Regions from separate parts of the Marinobacter sp. V34 genome, predicted to be linked through region 2. Evidence: predicted binding sites of a transcription regulator. Region 2 holds the regulator's gene; the other holds the start of a gene.
The links. The regulator sigma-54, encoded in region 2, starts transcription at its own class of promoters, with help from an activator protein. The targets are predictions, from matches to a motif close to ANTGGCATNNANNTTGCTNT.

Region 1 (10,378 bases), on a different contig from region 2:
TGATTCGGGCCAAGTCGGAGTTCCTGTGTGGGGGAATTTTCTGTGAACCCAATGATACTTGGTTGTAACCATGCCTACACCCCAAGACAGCAGACCGCACATTGGTTATCTTGGGAGTTATTTTCGGCGCGTCTGGCTTTAGAGTGGCAGGGATAGGGATGGCCTTTTCAAAACACGCTCAAGCACATCCATGTGACGCTTGGGCTCCGCCATCCATGGCTCCGCACAGTTTTGAAAAGGCCATCCCGATCCCCGCCCAGGAATCTGGCGCGCACCACTATGTGAAAACAACGGACACTCCATGGATATTCGCCCTGCTGCTACGCTGGTTTTGACCAAAGACACCGACGAAGGTCCGAAAATACTGTTGCTGCAACGAACCTGGGACGCAGTATTCATGCCGGGCTATTTTGTCTTTCCCGGTGGTTCTGTCGACGATCAGGAAAATAATGGGCGGGCCCACGCAATCGGGCGGGCTGATACCGAAATCAGCCAGACAATGGCCATGGATGAAGGTGGCTCCGACTACATGCTTGCGGCTGTCCGGGAGTGTTTTGAGGAAGCAGGCATTCTGTTAGCCGTTGATGAAAAAGGTGCTGAGCTGACTCAGTACCATCCCGTTCACAGCGACCGCGAAGCTCTGTTTAAAGGTGAGTTAACCCTGGCGGAACTGTGCCATCGCTATAACCTCACCATTCCCCTGGACCGTCTGGGCTACCTCGGGCACTGGGTGACACCGCCGGGGCCGCCCCGGCGCTTCGATACCCGGTTTTTCATCGCGGTGGCACCGGAAGGGCAACGAGCAAGTCATGACGGTGAGGAGACCATTGACCACGTCTGGCTGAGCCCGGAGGAAGCTCTGGAAGATTACCGCAGTGGTCGTCGACTTTTGGGGTTACCAACCATTGGGACGCTGCGGATACTGGCAGAGTTTGACACCACTGAAGCACTGATGCGCTATGTCCACGCTAATCCACCGGAACCCTATCCCAGCAAGCCGTGGCCGGCGGTCAAGAAAGACAAGACCACGATGCTGGAGCCGGGAGCGCCGGCTTATGATGAAGCCGTAAAGCTGGACCCGGAGGGGGCAGGCTCCACACACGCGGATATTGTTCCCGGGGAACCAGTGGAGGTGGCTGCCGGTGTGGTTCGCCTGACCGCACCAAACCCGGGAATGATGACTGGCCCAGGCACCAATACCTATGTGCTTGGCCACGAACGATTCACGGTGCTGGACCCCGGCCCGGACGACGCAACACATATTGAGCGGATTCTGGAACTCACTGGTGGCGCGATTGATCAGGTGGTGGTCACTCATACCCATCAGGACCACTCGCCGGCAACAGTGGCACTGAAAGCAAGAACCGGCTGTCGTGTTTACGGTCAGCGGGCTCCGGCAGGCCCAGCTCAGGACCAGACGTTTGCCCCGGATGTAGAGCCGGTGAATAGTGACTTGATTGTCACCGAGGCTGGCACGCTAAAAGTTCTTCACACCCCAGGGCATGCCTCCAACCATCTTTGCTATCTGCTTCTGGAACAGGGTCTGCTGTTTTCTGGAGACCACATCATGCAGGGCTCCACCGTGGTCATCAATCCGCCAGACGGCGATATGAAAGCCTATCTGGAGTCGCTGTACGACCTGCTGGCCGAATCCGTTCGTTATATCGCCCCAGCCCATGGTTTCCTGATGGCGCGCCCCGAATCGGTGATCGACTATCTCATCACGCATCGTCTGGCCCGTGAACATAAAGTTGCCAGGGCTCTGGAAAATCTCGCCTCAGCCAACCTGAAGGATCTGACCGCAAAGGCTTATGATGATGTTCCAGCAGCCATTCATGGCTTGGCAGCTCGTTCAGCACTCGCACACCTTCAGAAGCTTGAGGTGGAGAAGCGGGCTCGTCGGGAGGGCGAAACCTGGCACGCCACATCACATACCTGAGCCCAGCAAGCCTTGCCACTCCGGCCCCTTCTTCAGGGGCCGGTTATTTCTTGGCAATGATCCAGACCGCGTGAACGATGCCCGGTATATAGCCGAGAATCGTCAACAGGATGTTGATCCAGAAGTGCTTGCCAATCCCCACCTGTAAGAAGACGCCCAACGGCGGTAACAAAATCGCAACCAGAACTCGCAAAAGATCCATACAGTTTATCCTCCATCGAACGTATAACGGGTACAGAACGACAATCCGCATCCTGTAACCTCTTTGAATAGATCATTTTGCGGAAATACACAACGAGTTCATGAAAGTGGCATTAAACCTTTGTCACAGCCGTATTCATGAATCAACAGGGGCTCTATCCTTGTACCGCTTTCATAGACCGGACAACAAGCCCCACACTGGCTGAGAACCCGAGAGGAATTATGCTGTATCGCTGGCTGACACATCTGTTTCGCGCTGGCCTGATTTTTACCCTGACTGGCAGCCTGGTCTCAATCCCTGCCGTCCACGCAAACAAGTCCGATGACTCCGACAACACGGAGATGCTCGTTGCGGAGCTTGCCGAGGACGAGAGTGTTGAGGATGTCGAGCATTCGGAACCCTTGCGCGCGTCTGAACCGAAAAATGATAGCGGTAAAACAGACACCACGAAGAAATCCAATGAGGAACCAACCTCCCAGGATAAAACACCGGCTTCCACCACCGAGCCGACCGTGGAAGAAGTGGCACCCAACGTTGATTTAAAGGAGGTGGCACCGCCTCCAAAGCCCGCCGAGCCTGCCGAACCGGAACCTTCGAAGCCAGAAGACACGGCTGAGCAGACCAAACCTGCTACCCAGGAAGCCGATGCTGCAACAGGGGCCGATGAGAGCGTAGTAGAGAAACCTGCTGAGGTGGCGGAACCCGAAAAGGCCACCAGCCTGAAAATGCTGGGGGCCGAAGTTCTGCCTGGCACCTCCACACGCCTGGCCTGGTCCCCCGCTATCCAGATTGCCGGCCTGTCGCAACCAACGCCGGTACTGGTGGTGAATGGGTCCAAACCCGGCCCCAACCTGTGCCTGACCGGTGCCGTTCACGGTGATGAGCTCAACGGCATCGAAATCATCCGCCGCACCATGTATGACCTGGAACCGGACAAACTCTCGGGCCGGGTGATCGGCATCCCCATCGTCAATCTGCCGGGTTTCCAGCAGGGCAGCCGCTATCTTCCCGACCGCCGTGACCTCAATCGCCACTTTCCCGGAAGCACCGATGGCAGTCTGGCAGACCGGATCGCCCACTCCCTGTTCGAGAACGTGATCCGTCATTGCGACATGTTGGTGGATATCCACACCGGGTCTCTCAAACGCACCAACCTGCCCCAACTGCGTGCGGACATGAACGACCCTGAAGTGGCAGAACTGACCCGGGGTTTTGATCGCATGGCGGTGGTCCACAGTACAGGCACTACCGGCATGCTTCGACACGCCGCCGTCGAAGCGGGCATCCGGTCCGTCACCATGGAGGCCGGCGAATCACTGCGTATCCAGGAGCACCAGATCAAGGCCGGGGTGAACAGCCTGACCAGCCTGATGGACAAGGAGGGCATGATCTCGAGGATGTTTGTCTGGGGAGACCCTGAGCCCGTCTACTACGATTCCGAGTGGGTAAGAGCCGAACACGGGGGCATACTGTTCAGCGACATTAAACTGGGTGCCAAGGTGAGCGAAGGGGAAATTCTCGGCTATGTGTCAGATCCCATCACCAACGCACAACACCCCATTCGCGCCCGTAGCAACGGCCGGATTATCGGCATGGCGGTGGATCAGGTGGTCATGGCTGGTTTTGCGGCTTACCACGTCGGTACCGAGGCGGAAGTACCCGGGGAATAAAAAACGGGGTCAGAGCAAGCTCTGACCCCGTTTCATTCTTCAACTTTCGGGATACTACGAAGCGCTACCGTTCAAGCTGAACGACGACGGGCTCGCATTCCCATACCAAGCAGACCCAAGCCCAGCAGAGCCAGAGTGCTTGGTTCGGGTACTTCGCTGGCTTCAGAGATCAGTTCAATCTTGGCTTTCACCTTGGCACCGTGATTGCCCAGTCCCCAAAACGAGCCTTCATTGAATTCAGCGTCAAAAAGGCTAACTTCAAGAAGACCGTCGCCAAGCGCTCCGAAGGCAAGCTGGAGAGGCGCCCCCCAGGAAAGGATGCCTTCCTGGAAAAAACCGAAAAGCTCGGTGTCACCCGAAGTGTTTCCGTTTACGGAACCATTCATCAGCCCCGGCGAGGTGAAGTTGAAATCGACCGAAATCGGCTGGGGCACTTCGTCGTCGCTGTTAACGGCGCCTTCGGTTGTCCAGATCTTGAACAGGTTAAAGGTCACACTTTCACCCGCATTCAAATCAAAAGAAAACGGATTCGCTGCGTAGTCTGCAGAATCAACAACCAGTCCAGGGTCCGAATCATTCAGGTTGACCGCATAGCTGGCCGAAATTAGCGCTGCACTGGCCATGGCCGGCAGACACATTGAAACCAGCAATGCTATTGTGAGCTTGAGATGCCGCATGGTTACTACTCCTTGGATTGTTCTCAAGTATTCTTGGTTAATACCGAGACGAACCTTAGGCACACACAATGCCATTCAGTTATTTTTAACAATAAATCAATGCCTTGTATAAATATAAAGACATAGAATTTGGCGCTTATGTAAAAAACCCCGACAGTAACGACGGCGACCCTATGCCCCTTCTGTAGTATCCTGCCCTGTTTCTGCCCCTCCACCGGGAGAGAGCCCCTCACGCAGACAGGATCCGGCATGTTTTCAGAAACGTCAAAACCGCTATGGCTGGCCTACACCGGCCTGGTCCTGACCCCGCTGTTCTGGGCCGGTAACGCCGTGGTGGCCAAAAGTGTCGTTGGCGAGATTCCTCCACTGTCCATGTCCTTCTGGCGCTGGGTGATTGCCCTGACCATACTCCTGCCTTTCGGGCTACCGGGGGTGTGGCGCCAACGCCGGGTTATCCGCGAACATTCGCTGTCGATACTGGCTCTGGCCACGTTCAGTGTGGGTGCGTTCAACTCGCTGCTTTATTTTGCAGCGGTGACCACCACGGCCACCAATATCGCGCTGATTAACGCCACCATACCCATCATGGTGGCGTTACTGGCCTGGTTACTGTTGGGAAATCGCACACGCCCCATTCAGGCTCTCGGAATCGGGCTGGCGGTACTGGGCATCCTGGCGGTTGTGGCGCGAGGGGACCTCTCAGTGCTGACCGGTTTGCGGGCGCAACCCGGAGACCTGATCATGGTACTGGCGGTAACCAGTTGGGGCCTGTTCTCAGTACTGCTTCGCCGCCAAGCGGTACCGCTGCCGCCACTGACCTTTCTGACCGTCCAGATCGCCTGCGGTACCATGGTGATATTGCCGTTTTTCCTGGTGGACCTGCTGTTCTTCTCTGGTGGGTTCGAACTGAACGCATCAACCGCCCTGCCCATGATGTACTTTGCGATTTTCCCCGGTATTCTGGCTTACGCGTTCTGGAATCATGGGGTGCACCGGATTGGTCCTGCAAAAGCGGCCATCTTCATGTACCTCACTCCGGTATTTGCATCTGTGATGGCGGGCATTTTCCTCGGGGAACGCCTGGGCACGTTCCATGTCATTGGCGGCCTTCTGATTCTGGCCGGACTGTTCCTGGCCACTCGAACGACCGAGCTTCGCCGCAAATACCGTTGAGCACCCGACAACCAATATCGACAAGGCAGACATTCATGGTCAATGGCATGACAGGGTTCTTCAAATGGGGCGGTATATTGATATTAGCGGCTTTCAGCACCGCAGCGTTTGCCGCCCCCTGCGACCCCAAGGAGAATACCTGGATACCGAGCCGCTATTACCCGCCGGGACAGACGGTGTTTCACCAGGGTGACTGGTACCAATCCCGCGAACTCCACGAGGGTAAAACACCGGGCGCGGATTTCGAATGGGAAAGACTGGCGTCAGTGCCGGATTGCGACATCAGTCGTGATGACAGCAACGTCGCTGAGCGCAAACCGGAAGGTGGGGTGAACCGTCAACCGCAGGCACAGGCCGACGCCGGCCAACCGCACGTAAAAGCGTCCAACGAGCGCCCACAGACCTGCAAAGAACGCGGGCGATGGAGCTTTGGCGGCAGCTATACCGTGGGCCAGATGGCCGTCCATGAAGGGCAGACTTACCGCGCCATCCGCCCCAGCAACGGCCAGATGCCCGGCATGAGCCAGCCGCCTCACTGGCAGCCGGTAGACGATCCCTGCAGTAACGGCGCTGAAAACGCCGACTAATCCGGTTATTCAGTCAGCGCCTGCCGTATCTGCTCCAGGGCCGTTTCGAGAACCCGGCGCGGACAACCAATATTCATGCGCATGAACCCGCTGCCGGGTTCACCAAAGGTGATGCCCGGGTTCATGCCAATACCCGCTTCCTGCACAAAAAACCGCTTCAGCTCCGCATCACTCATGCCCAGGGCCTGGCAGTCGAGCCACAACAAATAAGTGCCCTCCGGCTCCGTTACCCGGATGGCGGGCAAGTACTGGCGGATGTAATCCATCACCCGATCACGATTGCCTTGTAGGTAAATCATGAGTTCGTCCAGCCACGGGCCACCATGGCGATACCCGGCCTCAAAGCCGGCGATGCTGAATGGATTGCACTGGTTCATGTGCATGGCGTCGAAGACGTCTTTCAATAACGTCCTATGCTCTGCATTCCTCACAACCAGTGCCGACAACCCCAGGCCGGGCATATTGAAGGATTTGCTGGGTGCTATCGTTGTGATCAGGGCGTCCTCTTCGTCGGCCAGCGTCGCCAGTACCTGATGGGAAGGCTTGTCCGGGTAGGTCAGGTCACAATGAATTTCATCCGACACCACCACCAGGTTGTGGCGCCGGGCAATCGCCAGTACCTCCCTGAGTTCGCTTTCGCTCCACACCCGCCCGACCGGGTTGTGGGGCGAGCACAGTAACAAAACTTTGGCATCATCCCTCGCCGCACAGGCCTCAAGGTGCTCAAGATTCATCTGATAACGGCCATCCACCTGGTCCAGCGGGCTTTCAATCACCACACGACCGGTTTTTCGAATGGCGCTGAAGAAAGGCGGGTAAACCGGAGGCTGTATAATCACCCCTTCGCCCTCCCCGGCAAATGCCAATGCCGAGGCGTGCAGCGAAGGGACCACGCCCGGTGCCATCAATAGCCAGTCCCGCTCGATGACCCAGCCATGCCGATGTTCAAACCAGTCCATGACCGACTGGTACAGGCTCTCCGGAAACAGTGTATAGCCGTATATCGGGTGCCTTGCCCGCTCTTCCAGAGCTTTGGTCACTGATTCCGGTCCCGGAAAGTCCATATCCGCTACCCACAGGGGAATAATGTCATCCCTGCCGAATACCGCATTGCGGGCATCAAACTTCACTGAACAGGTGTTTTCCCGCTGGACAGGCTGGTCAAAGGTCTCGGGCACGAGGGGCTCTCCGCTAGGATGGTAAGTTACGAAAGGCCATTCTGTGGCAGTCGTCGTAATTCGTGCAAGCCAGGCGCCGTTCCACCGGCTTCAGGAGAGATTCAGCGTTGGTCACAGAGGCACAGGTTTTACTTGCCTGGAACCCAGGTATAATTGCGAACCTAACGAGTTATCCGCTCATCCTGATCCAACCCCGGAGCCTTTGAATGCTTGCCCAGATCCTGTCCACGATGTTGCCGGTCTTTCTGATCGCCGGTTGTGGCACCCTTTACGGCCGATATCGCACTCCAGACATAAAAGGCTTGAACACCCTTAATATGGAGCTGTTCGTGCCCATGCTGGTGTTCGCGGTTCTGGCCGACCAACAGGCGCCACTTCAGGATTACACCAGCCTGGCTCTGGCGGCAACGGTGGTGGTGCTCGGCTCCGGCATCGTGCTCTATCCGTTGGCCAGGGTTCTGAACCTGAACCTTAAAACCTTCCTGCCGCCGATGATGTTCAACAATTCCGGCAACATGGGTATCCCGATTTTGGTATTCGCCTTTGGCGAGGCCGCCCTGCCAGCGGCCGTTGTCCTATTCGTCGTGGAAATGCTGCTGCACTTTACCGTGGGCATCTACATGCTGGATCCGCACACGTCGATCATAAAACGGCTTCGCATACCGGTTATTGCTGCAAGCATCGCCGGCCTTACCGTCAACTTCGGTGGCGTACCCATGCCACAATGGCTGCTGGAAACCCTGAATATGCTAGGCGGCGTGTGTATCCCGCTCATGCTCTTTACTCTCGGTGTTCGCATGCTGGACGTAGATTTCAGCGACTGGAAACTCGGGGTTCTGGGCGCTATTTCCGCGCCCGCATCCGGATTGATTCTTGCCTGGCCAATGATAGCGATTCTGGATCTACCGGGCCTGCAGGTAGCTGCTTTGTGGGTCTTCGCCGCCATGCCCTCAGCTGTGTTGAACTACATGCTGGCGGAGCAGTATCAACAGGAACCTCATAAAGTCGCGTCACTGGTGCTTATCAGTAACCTCGGAAGCCTTGTGGTGATGCCCATAGTGCTGGGCCTGGTCTTTACCGCAGGCTACGTATGAACGTTTTCCGATAACGAATAATGCCGGAATCCTGTCCGGCGTATCACGATCACCAACGCAAGCGCTTGCAACCTCTCTGGCTTTGGCCGAAGGTAAGAACGATTCAGGTTGAATTTCTTCTCGATATGGAGATCCGCCCATGAGTGTTCTGCTTCTGCTGATCAGTGCGCTGGTACTGATCTACCTTGGTATAGGCGGCACCACTGCCGCCGCCGTGTTGGTGATTGCAACGGTCGTCGGGCTGTTTCAGGATGGCTGGCACATCCTCAGTATACTGTTTGGTGGCGGGCTGCTTGCCCTCAGCTTGGTGCTGGTTCTGCCAGGTGATCTGCGGCGCGAAAAGCTCAGTGCTCCGCTGCTGAACTGGGTACGCGGCCGGCTCCCGAAACTCTCGGATACCGAAGCCGAAGCTCTGCGTTCGGGTACCGTTGACTGGGATGGCGAGCTTTTCTCAGGACAACCCAAGTGGTCAAAACTGCTCGACGCCAAACCGGCCCACCTCTCCAGCGAAGAACAGGCGTTCCTTGACGGGCCAGTCGAAAAGCTTTGCGGCATGCTGGATGACTGGAAAATTACCCACGAAGACTACGACCTGCCCAACAAGGTCTGGAAGTTCATTCGCGAAAACGGTTTCTTCGGGTTGATGATCCCCAAAGAGCAGGGCGGTAAGGGCTTTTCCCACACCGCCCACTCTGAGATCGTAATGAAGATTTCCACTCGCAGCGTGTCCGCCGCCGTGACCGTGATGGTTCCAAACTCGCTTGGTCCGGGCGAGTTGCTGATGGAATACGGCACGGATTCCCAGAAGGAGCATTACCTCCCCCGACTGGCCGGTGGCGAGGAAATTCCCTGCTTTGCACTGACGTCTCCGGTCGCCGGTTCCGACGCCGGAGCCATCCCGGACAAAGGCATCGTCTGCAAGGGACAGTGGAATGGCAAGGAAGTGCTGGGCCTGAAGGTCACCTGGAACAAGCGCTACATAACCCTGGCACCGGTAGCGACGCTGATTGGCCTGGCCATCAAGGTGTATGACCCGGACAAACTGCTGGGCGACTCCGACGAGATCGGCGTTACCTGCGTGATGGTTCCACAGGACCTGGAAGGGGTTCACTCCGGCGCCCGTCACCTGCCCATGAATACTGTGTTCATGAACGGTCCGACCTGGGGCAACGACGTGTTTATCCCCATGGATCAGGTGATTGGCGGCCAGGACATGTTGGGCAAAGGCTGGAAGATGCTGCTGGAATGCCTGTCCATCGGCCGCTCCATCTCCCTGCCCGCACTGGGTACCGGCGCTGGCAAAGTGGCCAGCATGGCCACAGGCTCCTATGCCCTGACCCGGGAACAGTTCGGCCGGTCCATCAGCCAGTTTGAAGGGGTTCAGGAGGCGCTCGAACCCATCGCCGGCTACACCTATATGATGGATGCTGCCCGATTGCTGACGTCCGGCATGCTGGACCGGGGCGTACGCCCCTCCGTGCCCTCTGCGGTACTCAAGTACCGCAATACCGACCTCATGCGCACGGTGATCAACCATGCCATGGACGTGGTTGCCGGCCGCGGTGTTATTACCGGCCCCCGCAACTTCCTGGCCAGGGCATACCAGGCGGTGCCCATCGGCATCACGGTGGAAGGCGCAAACATCCTCACCCGCAGCCTGATGGTGTTTGGCCAGGGCGCTATCCGCTGCCACCCGTATATTGTTGAAGAGATAGAAGCTGCGGGCATGGACGATAAAAAGGCCGCCGTCGCAAAGTTCGACGGCATCTTTTACCGCCATATCGCTCACACCACGCGCAATGCGTTACGCTCGTTATTGCTGGCGCTTACCGGCGGCTTGCTAGAACCCGTGCCACGA
Region 2 (10,378 bases):
CGGCGATTTCCGCGAGTGAAAACCACGTCTCTCAATTCAATGTAGGGGGCTGTGTCCATACCTGCTTCCAAAACCGCCTGAGTGTCGGTGAACCCGCATTCCCAGCCTTTAATGAGTGCGCTACATTATGTCAACCTGCCGTGAACCTCAATCCATCCGTCATAAAATGAACTGATGTCAATGATCAGTTTTGCTGAACGTCTTGTCATGAAGGGCAGCCAAAGCCATTGAAGTGATATACTTTTGCCACAACGAAAGCATCAACATTTCGAACCCGGAAGCCAGATGAACACCGAAACCAGCCAGACCTTCAGAGAATCCGCCCTGCGAGCCATCGAGATCGAGCGCGAGGCCATCCACGCCCTGACCGACCGGATTGATGACCGTTTCGTCCGCGCCTGCGAAGTAATCATGGCGTGCAAGGGCCGCGTTGTCGTGACCGGCATGGGCAAATCCGGCCATATCGGAAACAAGATCGCCGCCACCCTCGCCAGCACCGGAACGCCATCGTTCTTCGTACACCCGGGCGAGGCCAGCCACGGCGACCTGGGCATGATCACCAGCCAAGACGTGGTCCTGAGTATTTCCAACAGCGGCAACACCAGCGAAGTGTTGACTATTTTACCGTTAATCAAGCGCATGGGGGCCCCGCTGATCAGCATGACTGGCAATGAAAACTCCATTCTGGCCCGGGAGGCCGTTGCCAACCTGGATATCAGCGTTGCCCAGGAGGCCTGCCCCCTTGGACTGGCCCCCACCTCCAGCACCACGGCCACTCTGGTGATGGGCGATGCCCTCGCCGTGGCACTGCTTGAAGCCCGTGGTTTCAGCACCGAAGACTTTGCGCTCTCACACCCCGGTGGCAGCCTGGGCCGCAGGTTGCTACTGCGTGTCACCGATATTATGCACACCGGGGACCGGATCCCCCGCGTACAGGAAGGCACCACCCTCAGCGGCGCGCTGCTGGAGATTTCCCGCAAGGGCCTGGGTATGACGACGGTCATCAGCGCCGGGGGCGATCTGGTCGGCGTGTTTACAGACGGTGACCTTCGCCGCACCCTGGACCGTTCCGTGGACATTCACAACACGCCCATTGCCGAGGTCATGACCCGCAATGGGCGCGTGATCCACGATGACCAACTGGCCGCCGAGGCACTGAACATGATGGAAGAGCTGAAAATCAATGCCCTGCCCGTCATCAATCGCGACGGCAAACTGACTGGCGCTATCAACATGCACGACCTATTGCGGGCTGGAGTGATCTGATGGCCGACACCCTGCGCCCTCAATGGCCGGCGGACCTGATCGAGAAAGCCGCTGGCATTCGGCTCCTGGCCCTGGATGTGGACGGCATCATGACCGACGGCACCCTGCTGTTCAGCGCTTCGGGCGACGAGATGAAAGGATTCAACATTCTCGACGGCCTGGGCATCAAACAGGTTATGGCCGCTGGCATCAACGTTGCTGTTATTACCGGACGACGTTCGTCACTGACGGAAAAACGCATGAATGACCTCGGCATCTCGCATCTAATGCAAGGCCGCGAGGACAAGAAAGTAGCCTTGCGGGAACTGGCAGGACGGCTGGAGATCGCACCACACCAGATTGCCTACATGGGCGACGACCTACCGGACCTGCCCGCAATCCGTTACGCCGGACTGGGCATAACGGTACCGAACGGGTACTGGCTGGTGCGACAGCACGCGGATTTTTGCACGTCGGCAGCGGGGGGCAGCGGTGCGGTTCGTGAAGCGTGTGAACTACTGCTCTGTGCCTGCGGGCAGCTCAATGCCAGCCTGCAACCCTACCTGGAGCAGGACTGAATGGCCGCTGAAGCCCTCTATGCACGGCCCTGGGCACGAAGCCTGGGGCTGGCTGTCACGATAGTGGCACTGTTTTTCCTGCTCTGGCAAAGTGACGAGCCATCAGAGCCGGTGGATGCCGCCGCGCTGAGAGGAGAATCGGAACCAGACGGTTTCGTGGTTAATGGTCGCTACCTCTCCTTCGATGAGACCGGGCGGCTTACCGCACATTTCGAAAGCCCGCGCATTGAGCAATTCGAGGCCCGCAACCAAACCATTATGGAGTCACCGAATGCAACGCTCTACGGCGAACCTGGCAACGCACCCTGGCAAGTCCAGGCCAACAAAGGCCAATTCATGGAAGCTGACGACCTGGTCCACTTGACGGGGGATGTTCATGTGTCCCAGCAAGCCCAAGGTGGGCGCTCACTGACGTTAACTACGTCGACACTGACACTGGATAACGCTGAGCGTACAGTTTATACAGATGCCCCGGTGGAACTGACCGACTCGTTCAGCCTGACCCGCGCAACCGGCATGAAGGCCTGGATTGATGACCGAATCCTCGAACTCGACTCTCAAGTGGAAGGACGCTATGAGCCCGGCAAGTAAATTCATGCCCCATCCTCACCCCAAAGGACACCAATCGGTTGTGTCGCGCCCGGTGATCTCAGCGATTGCTCTGGTACTAACGCTGACCGTTGGCATGCCATTCGCTGCCGCCTTTGACCTGGAGTCCGACCAACCCATCACGGTCAACGCCGATAACGCACGGCTCGACGAAGGTCAGGGCATTGCAACCTATACCGGTTCCGTTGAAATGAGCCAGGGCGATGCCAACCTTATGGCGGACAAGGTTGTACTTCACCGGGATGAAAACGGCGTCAGTCGCATTGAAGCCACCGGTACCCCGGCACGCTATCGCCAGCCTGCCATGGAAGGCCAGGGTGAAACCGACGCTCGCGCCCTGACCATCACCTGGTCCGCCTCCGACAACCGGGTCACCTTTAAGCGCGAAGCCGTGATTGAACAGGGCGGCAACCTGTTCCGCGGTGACGTGATTCATTACGACAGCGCCGAGCGCGTGGTAACTGCGGAAGGCGCCGCTGACCAGGGCGATGGCAGCGGTCGCGTCGAAATGGTCATCCAGCCGCGCGGCAACTCCGGCAGCAATTCAGATAACCCTAACGGACAGGATACCGATGGCAGTTCTCAGGGCCAGTAACCTCGCAAAAAGCTACAAGCAGAAGAAGGTCGTCATCGACGTTTCCCTGGAAATTCGCAGTGGCGAGATCGTCGGTCTGCTTGGCCCCAATGGCGCGGGCAAAACAACGTGCTTCTACATGATTGTTGGCCTGGTCCCCGCCGACAATGGTCGCATCACCATCGACAATCAGGACATAACGCCACTACCCATGCATGGCCGAGCCCGAAAAGGAATCGGCTACCTGCCCCAGGAAGCCTCCGTGTTCCGCAAGCTCACCGTGCGCGACAACATACTGGCTATCCTGGAAACCCGCCGCGAACTCAAGCGAGCGGACCGAGAGGCCAAGTTAGAGGAACTGCTTGAAGAGTTTCACATCACCCACATCCGCGATAGCGTTGGCATGGCCCTTTCAGGGGGGGAGCGTCGGCGGGTGGAAATCGCCCGCGCGTTGGCGATGGAGCCGGCGTTCATCTTGCTGGACGAACCTTTCGCCGGGGTCGACCCCATCTCAGTGAGCGACATCAAGCAGATCATCCGGCACCTGCGGGACAAGGGCATCGGCGTACTGATCACCGACCACAATGTGCGGGAAACCCTCGATATCTGCGAGAATGCCTACATTGTCAGTGGCGGCCACATCATTGCCTCTGGCAACTCGGACGATATACTGGCCAACCAGCAGGTCAAAGAAGTGTATCTGGGCAACGAGTTTCGCCTGTAGTACACTCGGCAAAGAACTTGCTTGGCGCGGCAAGTAGCCAGCATACAAAGAGTTTTTGTGCAACCCCGGCTCCAGAGAGCGCCCGAGTGACGCAAAGAGAGAGCCTGAGTGACGGAAGAGAGAGACCGAGTGACGGATCCTGAACCATGGTTATGAAAGCCTCATTACAGTTAAAGCTGGGCCAAAGCCTGACCATGACGCCCCAGCTGCAACAGGCTATCAGGCTTCTGCAGCTCTCCACCCTGGATCTCCAGCAGGAAATCCAGCAAGCATTGGAATCCAACCCAATGCTGGAAACCTCGGAAGACGACGACAACCAGAATCCGGAATCAACGGACAGTGACAACGAATCCTCTGAAACTGCGTCGGCCGAGGAATCCAACACCACCTCCGACACCGCAACGGAGTGGGACGAATCCGAGAACGGGCCTGACTGGTCATCCGAAACGGACAGCCCCGACACCATTCCCGACGACCTTCCCGTCGACACCGCCTGGGATGACATTTACCAGTCAGCGCCCGCTTCAGCGGCCCGTAACGACGACGAAAACGACCACGACTTCGAGACCCGCAACTCCCCCACAGAGACACTTCAGGACCACCTGGAATGGCAACTGAATCTGACGCCCATGAGCGAGCGGGATCAGGCCATCGCCCACGCCCTGATGGATGCGGTTGATAACCACGGCTACCTGACCTCTCCGCTTGAGGAAATTCATTCAGGTATGGTGGACGAAGCCGATGAAGACCCGTTGGAACTGGACGAAGTGGAAGCCGTTCTTCACCGTCTTCAGCACTTCGACCCACCTGGCGTATTCGCCCGTAATCTGCAGGAATGCCTGCTGATCCAGCTAAACCAACTGCCCCCGGAAACGCCTTGGCTGGCCCAGGCGCGACTGGTGATCACCCACTATATAAACCTGCTGGGCAATCGCGATTACGCCCAACTGTTGCGCCGCAGTCGCCTGAAAGAAGAACAGCTACGGGACGTGCTGGCGCTTATTACCGGGCTGAACCCGCGCCCTGGCGACACGCTGGACCAGGGCGAGCCAGACTACGTCATACCTGATGTGATCGTGCGCAAACACAATGAGCGCTGGCGCGTGGAACTGAATCCTGAAATTGCACCGCGCATTCGTGTGAATGCAAGCTATGCTTCTCTTATAAAGCGTGCGGACAGCAGTGCCGACAACACTTACCTGCGAGACCAGTTGCAGGAAGCAAAGTGGTTCATCAAGAGCCTGCAAAGCCGCAACGAAACCCTACTCAAGGTGGCCACGCGCATTGTCGAGCACCAGCAGGGATTCCTGGATCATGGCGAGGAAGCCATGAAACCATTGATTCTCTCTGATATTGCCCAGGCGGTGGAAATGCACGAGTCGACCATTTCAAGGGTCACCACCCAGAAGTACATGCACACACCGCGGGGCATATTTGAACTTAAGTATTTTTTCTCAAGCCATGTTAGTACCGACGAGGGTGGAGAGTGCTCATCCACGGCAATCCGCGCGATGATCAAGAAACTGATTGCGACGGAAACTCCGAAAAAGCCATTGAGCGATAGCAAAATTGCAGCCATGCTAGGAGACCAGGGTATCAAGGTGGCTAGACGAACCGTGGCCAAGTATCGCGAGGCAATGCACATTCCTCCGTCCAACGAGCGAAAACGATTGGTGTAGGAAGCGTCTGTTCCCGGCCTCACGGGGAGAGCCCTTTCCTGAAAGTATACCGCCTGCAGCATAACGCTGTGGCACACAGCTGGCATCCTGACGGGTGCCGGCAAGCTGAAAACAGGAGAAGCCTATGCAACTCAATATTTCAGGCCATCACGTAGAACTGACTCCCGCACTGAAAGATTACGTATCAGGCAAATTTGAAAAGCTTGAGCGGCACTTCGACCATATCAGCAATTGCCAGGTTACCCTTGAGGTGGAAAAAGTGCGCCAGATGGCGGAAGCTACGCTTCACGTGATAGGTGGTGAGATTCACGCAAAGGCCGAAAACAGCGATATGTACGCTGCCATTGACGCATTGGTAGACAAGCTGGACAGGCAGATCCTGAAGCACAAAGAAAAGAACGTAGACCGGATGCATGGGAACGGCGCCCGCTAGGACGACTCCCCCTGCATGACAGTTAATCGAGCTGCGGCACTGGCTTACCAGGCAACACGTGCCGCAGCCTTTTTTTACGGAACTGCAGTCGATTCATGACCGACACATCCCTGACTATCGAGAACATTCTCGCGCCGGAGCTGACCCTTTGCCGGGTGCCTACGTCCAGCAAAAAGCGGGTTATGGAAACCATTGCCGAGCAGATCCAACAGCACGACTCTTTGCTCAGCGACACCGAGATATTCAACAACCTGGTCGCTCGCGAGCGGCTTGGAAGCACAGGTATCGGACAAGGCATTGCGATCCCCCACTGTCGCCTGGAAGGGCTGGATCACGTGGTCGGCGCTTTGCTGACCCTGGAAGAAGGCGTTGCGTTCGATGCCATCGACAATCAGCCGGTGGACCTCGTCTTTACCCTGATCGTCCCCAAGGAAGCCACCAGCGAGCATCTTGAGCTTTTGAGCCAGCTTGCTGAAAAGTTCAACGAGCGCGCATTCTGCGACCAACTGCGTCAGTGCACCGATGCAGCCTCTCTTTATCGCCGGATGACAGCCGAGACAAGCTGAATAACTCCATATCCAAGGTGAACGGGCTATGAAACTGATCATCGTCAGCGGCCGATCAGGTTCCGGGAAAAGTACCGCGTTACACGTTCTCGAAGACCTGGGCTATTACTGCATCGACAACCTGCCCATTGGCCTGCTGTTCCCTCTCACACAGGAAGCCACCAACCAGAATTCTCCCGGCCGGCTGGGAAAGATGGCTGTCAGCATCGACGCCCGCAACCTTTCCGGAGAACTGAGCAACTTCGAGAATATCTACCGCAGCCTTCAGGATACCGGCGTCACCATAGAAATCATTTATCTGGACGCCGATGAACAATCCCTGTTGCAACGCTTCCATGCCACGCGCCGGAAACACCCGCTGAGTGATGACAAAACCTCCTTGCGGGAGGCCATCGGTAACGAGAAGAAGCTTCTGGAGCCCCTTTCCAAGCTGGCGGACCTTTACATCGATACCACCGGGCTGTCCATGTACGAGCTCCGGGATATGGTGAAGCAACGGGTCGCTGGCAGGCGCCATCAGGAACTGGCGCTGCTATTCCAGTCGTTCGGGTTCAAGCATGGCGTGCCACTGGATTCGGACTATGTGTTCGATGTGCGCTGCCTGCCCAATCCATACTGGGACACCAGCCTTCGGCAGTTCGTGGGGACCGACCAGCCGGTCATCGATTTTCTCGAAAAGGAGCCGTTGAGCCGTAAGATGGTCGACGATCTGACCCAGTTCCTGGAAAACTGGCTGCCATCGTTTGCCGACAGCAACCGCAGCTACATGACCATATCCATCGGCTGCACCGGTGGCCAGCATCGCTCGGTTTATATCTGCGATCAGCTCGGCCGCTATTTCTCGGGCAAATACAGCAACGTGCAGGTTCGCCACACCGAACTGCCCCACCTGCAAAGCAGGGAAAGCTGAAGCGCCTATGATCCGCCGCCCCATTACCATTATCAACAAACTTGGGCTCCATGCCCGGGCGGCAGCCAAGCTGGTCGCCAAGGCCTCCGAATTCGAAAGTAGCATTCAAATCAGCCGGAAAGGTCGACAGGTAGACGCAAAAAGCATTATGCCCGTGATGATGCTGGCCGCCAGCCAAGGGACAGAAGTGGAGCTGATTGTAGACGGGCCGGATGAATCCGAAGCTGTCGACGCGCTGGTCACACTGATCAACGATTACTTCGGGGAAGGCGAATAATCGCCCGCACCGGGAATCCTCGCCCGTCTACGGCATTCACCTACAACTCTTCCTCACCTATGTTACCTAACTCCGCTATAATACGAGGGTTTTCTGACTGTGGGTGATCCATGACCGATATTCTGGAGAAAAGCCAAGCGCGCCAACGCCTTCGCTCCCTGAGCGAAGCGCTGGACAGTGGCGCCCTGAAACAGGTTGCCCGCATCCTGAATGGCGGCCTGAGCCCCAGTGACATCGCCCACCTGCTCGAATCATCGCCACCCCGCCAGCGTGCCCTACTCTGGAACCTGGTCGACAAGCAGCTTGAAGGCGAAGTCCTCCAGTATCTGAACGATGATATCCGAGGTTACTTCCTGAGCCAGCTGAACGCTCAGGAACTCGCCGATATCATCGAGGATTTCGAGTCGGACGATCTGGCCGACTTGCTGCAACAGTTGCCAGACACGGTGATCCAGGAAGTCCTGGACACCATGGACGAGCAGGATCGTCAACGCGTCGAAGAAGTACTCTCCTACCCGGAGGACACCGCCGGCGGCCTGATGAACACGGACACCATTACGGTGCGCCCGGACATCAGTATCGACGTGGTTCTGCGCTACCTGCGTCGTCATCGCAATCTGCCCCCGATGACGGATAGCCTTATCGTGGTAAGCCGACGCGACGAGTTCATCGGCATGTTGCCCATCACCAAGATGCTTGTATCCAACCCGGCGGCGACCGTGCGAGAGGTAATGGACACAGACATCGAGCCGATACCGGTTACGCTGTCCGACACCAAGGTGGCAACCCTGTTCGAACGTTACGACCTGATCTCAGCACCCGTGGTCAGTGAGGAAGGCCGACTTCTGGGCCGGATCACCATCGATGACGTGGTCGACGTTATTCGCGAGGACGCAGACCACTCCCTGATGAGTATGGCCGGCCTTGATGAAGACGAAGACACCTTTGCTCCCATTCTGAAGACCACCCGGCGCCGGGCGGTGTGGCTGGGCATCAACCTGCTCACTGCCTTTACAGCCTCGGCCGTGATCGGGCTGTTTGAGGCGACCATCGAGAAAGTCGTGGCTCTGGCGGTACTGATGCCCATCGTGGCGTCCATGGGCGGCATCGCCGGCAGCCAGACCCTGACCCTGGTGATCCGTGGCATGGCCGTGGGACAGATCAGCGGCGCCAACGTCGGCTGGCTTTTAAACCGTGAATTTATTGCGGGGGCCCTGAACGGGTTACTCTGGGCTGTGGTGGTTGCCTCGGCGGCAACCCTCTGGTTCAGGGATATCATGATTGGCGCCGTTATCGCCGCCGCGCTGATTATCAATCTGATCGCCGCGGCTCTCGTGGGCACCGTGCTGCCTCTGTTCCTGAAGTCCCGCAACATTGATCCGGCCCTGGCCGGTAGCGTTATACTGACAACTGTCACGGATGTGGTCGGCTTTATGGCCTTCCTTGGTCTGGCGACGATATTCTACGGATAACCTGCATCCGACAACACGGACTCAAAATGAACGACTCTCAAGACGACGCCCCGGAATACCTCGGCCCGAGCAAATCCCAACTCAAGCGCGACATGCATCAGTTGCAGGATCTTGGCAGGCGTATGCTGGATCTGAGTACCGACCAGCTCAATACCCTTCCCATCAGCGATACCCTGCGGGCGGCCATTGAGGAATCACGTCGCATTCGACAGAATGAAGCTCGTCGCCGCCACCTGCAGTACATCGGCAAGATTATCCGCCAGGAAGACGACCCGGATGGGTTGACTCGAGCCATTGATGCATTCGATGCCGGAAGCGAAGAGCACACTCGCCGACATCACCTTGCGGAACGCTGGCGCGATCGGATGATTGAGGAAGGCGACTCAGCCGTCGGCGAATTCCTGAACTACTGCACAACAGCCGATATCCAGCATCTGAGGAACCTCGCACGTAACGCTCGTCGGGACGTGCAGAAAGAAAAGAATACCGGTCAGCCACGAAAGCTGTTTCGCTACCTCAGGGAATGTATCGACGACGCGGAAGCCACCGGAAACTAAAGCCTCCGGTGTTCCCAGACGGGCATCCGCGTGCGGATGTCCTTGAGCGTTTCGCGATCAAGCTCGCCAATGACGACACCCGGCCCCTCGTCGAGTTCGGACAGTACTCTCCCCCAGGGGTCCACGATTGCACTATGCCCATAAGTGCGCCGGCGCTCACTGTTCTGACCACCCTGGGCCGCGGCCACCATCCAGACCTGATTCTCAATGGCACGGGCACGTATCAGCGCATGCCAGTGCGCATCACCGGTATGCCAGGTAAAGGCACTGGGCAGGGACACCCACTCGGCACCATGCTCCCTGAGCTTCCGGAACAGTTCAGGGAAGCGTAGGTCGTAACAGATGGCCATGCCGAGTCGTCCTGCTGGCGTATCAATCACCACCACGTCATTACCCGGCTCGAAGGTGTCTGACTCGCGATACTGCCCCTGGGCGTCTTCCACGGTGGCGTCAAAAAGATGGATCTTGTCGTAGCGGGCAACCTCACCGCCACGATCGTCGTAGACATAACAGCAGGCGCGAACCCGGTCGGCCACGGTGGAACCGTCCGGTCTGGTGGCAATGGGCAACGAGCCGCCCACCACCCAGATACCAAGTTCGGCCGCTTGCTGCGCCAGGAATTGTCGAATCACATTATCCGGTTCCGCTTCCCGTCGACCGCAGCCGATCATCTGTTTTGTGGCCAGTACCGCAAAGTTCTCGGGCAGTACCGCAATGCTGGCGCCTGCGTCAGCCGCCTCCTTCAGCAGCCTTG

Region 1: a site for sigma-54 is predicted at 4,545-4,564, ahead of AC0B60_RS03650 (PEP-CTERM sorting domain-containing protein). Genes of this name have one in related genera too.

Annotation. Positions count from the first base shown of each region.
Region 1 is NZ_JBUPZY010000002.1:110,248-120,625, forward strand. Features, by position in the region: gene AC0B60_RS03630 (thioesterase family protein) at 1-13, opposite strand, end outside; gene AC0B60_RS03635 (MBL fold metallo-hydrolase) at 302-1,939, shown strand; gene AC0B60_RS03640 (YqaE/Pmp3 family membrane protein) at 1,983-2,141, opposite strand; gene AC0B60_RS03645 (succinylglutamate desuccinylase/aspartoacylase family protein) at 2,363-3,811, shown strand; gene AC0B60_RS03650 (PEP-CTERM sorting domain-containing protein) at 3,883-4,488, opposite strand; gene AC0B60_RS03655 (DMT family transporter) at 4,738-5,661, shown strand; gene AC0B60_RS03660 (carbohydrate-binding protein) at 5,709-6,248, shown strand; gene AC0B60_RS03665 (MalY/PatB family protein) at 6,254-7,426, opposite strand; gene AC0B60_RS03670 (AEC family transporter) at 7,633-8,520, shown strand; gene AC0B60_RS03675 (acyl-CoA dehydrogenase) at 8,660-10,378, shown strand, end outside.
Region 2 is NZ_JBUPZY010000003.1:386,559-396,936, forward strand. Features, by position in the region: gene AC0B60_RS07255 (ATP-binding cassette domain-containing protein) at 1-59, opposite strand, end outside; gene AC0B60_RS07260 (KpsF/GutQ family sugar-phosphate isomerase) at 286-1,266, shown strand; gene AC0B60_RS07265 (KdsC family phosphatase) at 1,266-1,823, shown strand; gene lptC (LPS export ABC transporter periplasmic protein LptC) at 1,824-2,414, shown strand; gene lptA (lipopolysaccharide transport periplasmic protein LptA) at 2,419-3,027, shown strand; gene lptB (LPS export ABC transporter ATP-binding protein) at 3,005-3,730, shown strand; gene AC0B60_RS07285 (RNA polymerase factor sigma-54) at 3,883-5,409, shown strand; gene hpf (ribosome hibernation promoting factor) at 5,534-5,842, shown strand; gene ptsN (PTS IIA-like nitrogen regulatory protein PtsN) at 5,938-6,408, shown strand; gene rapZ (RNase adapter RapZ) at 6,437-7,318, shown strand; gene AC0B60_RS07305 (HPr family phosphocarrier protein) at 7,326-7,595, shown strand; gene mgtE (magnesium transporter) at 7,706-9,067, shown strand; gene yjgA (ribosome biogenesis factor YjgA) at 9,094-9,624, shown strand; gene AC0B60_RS07320 (carbon-nitrogen hydrolase family protein) at 9,621-10,378, opposite strand, start outside.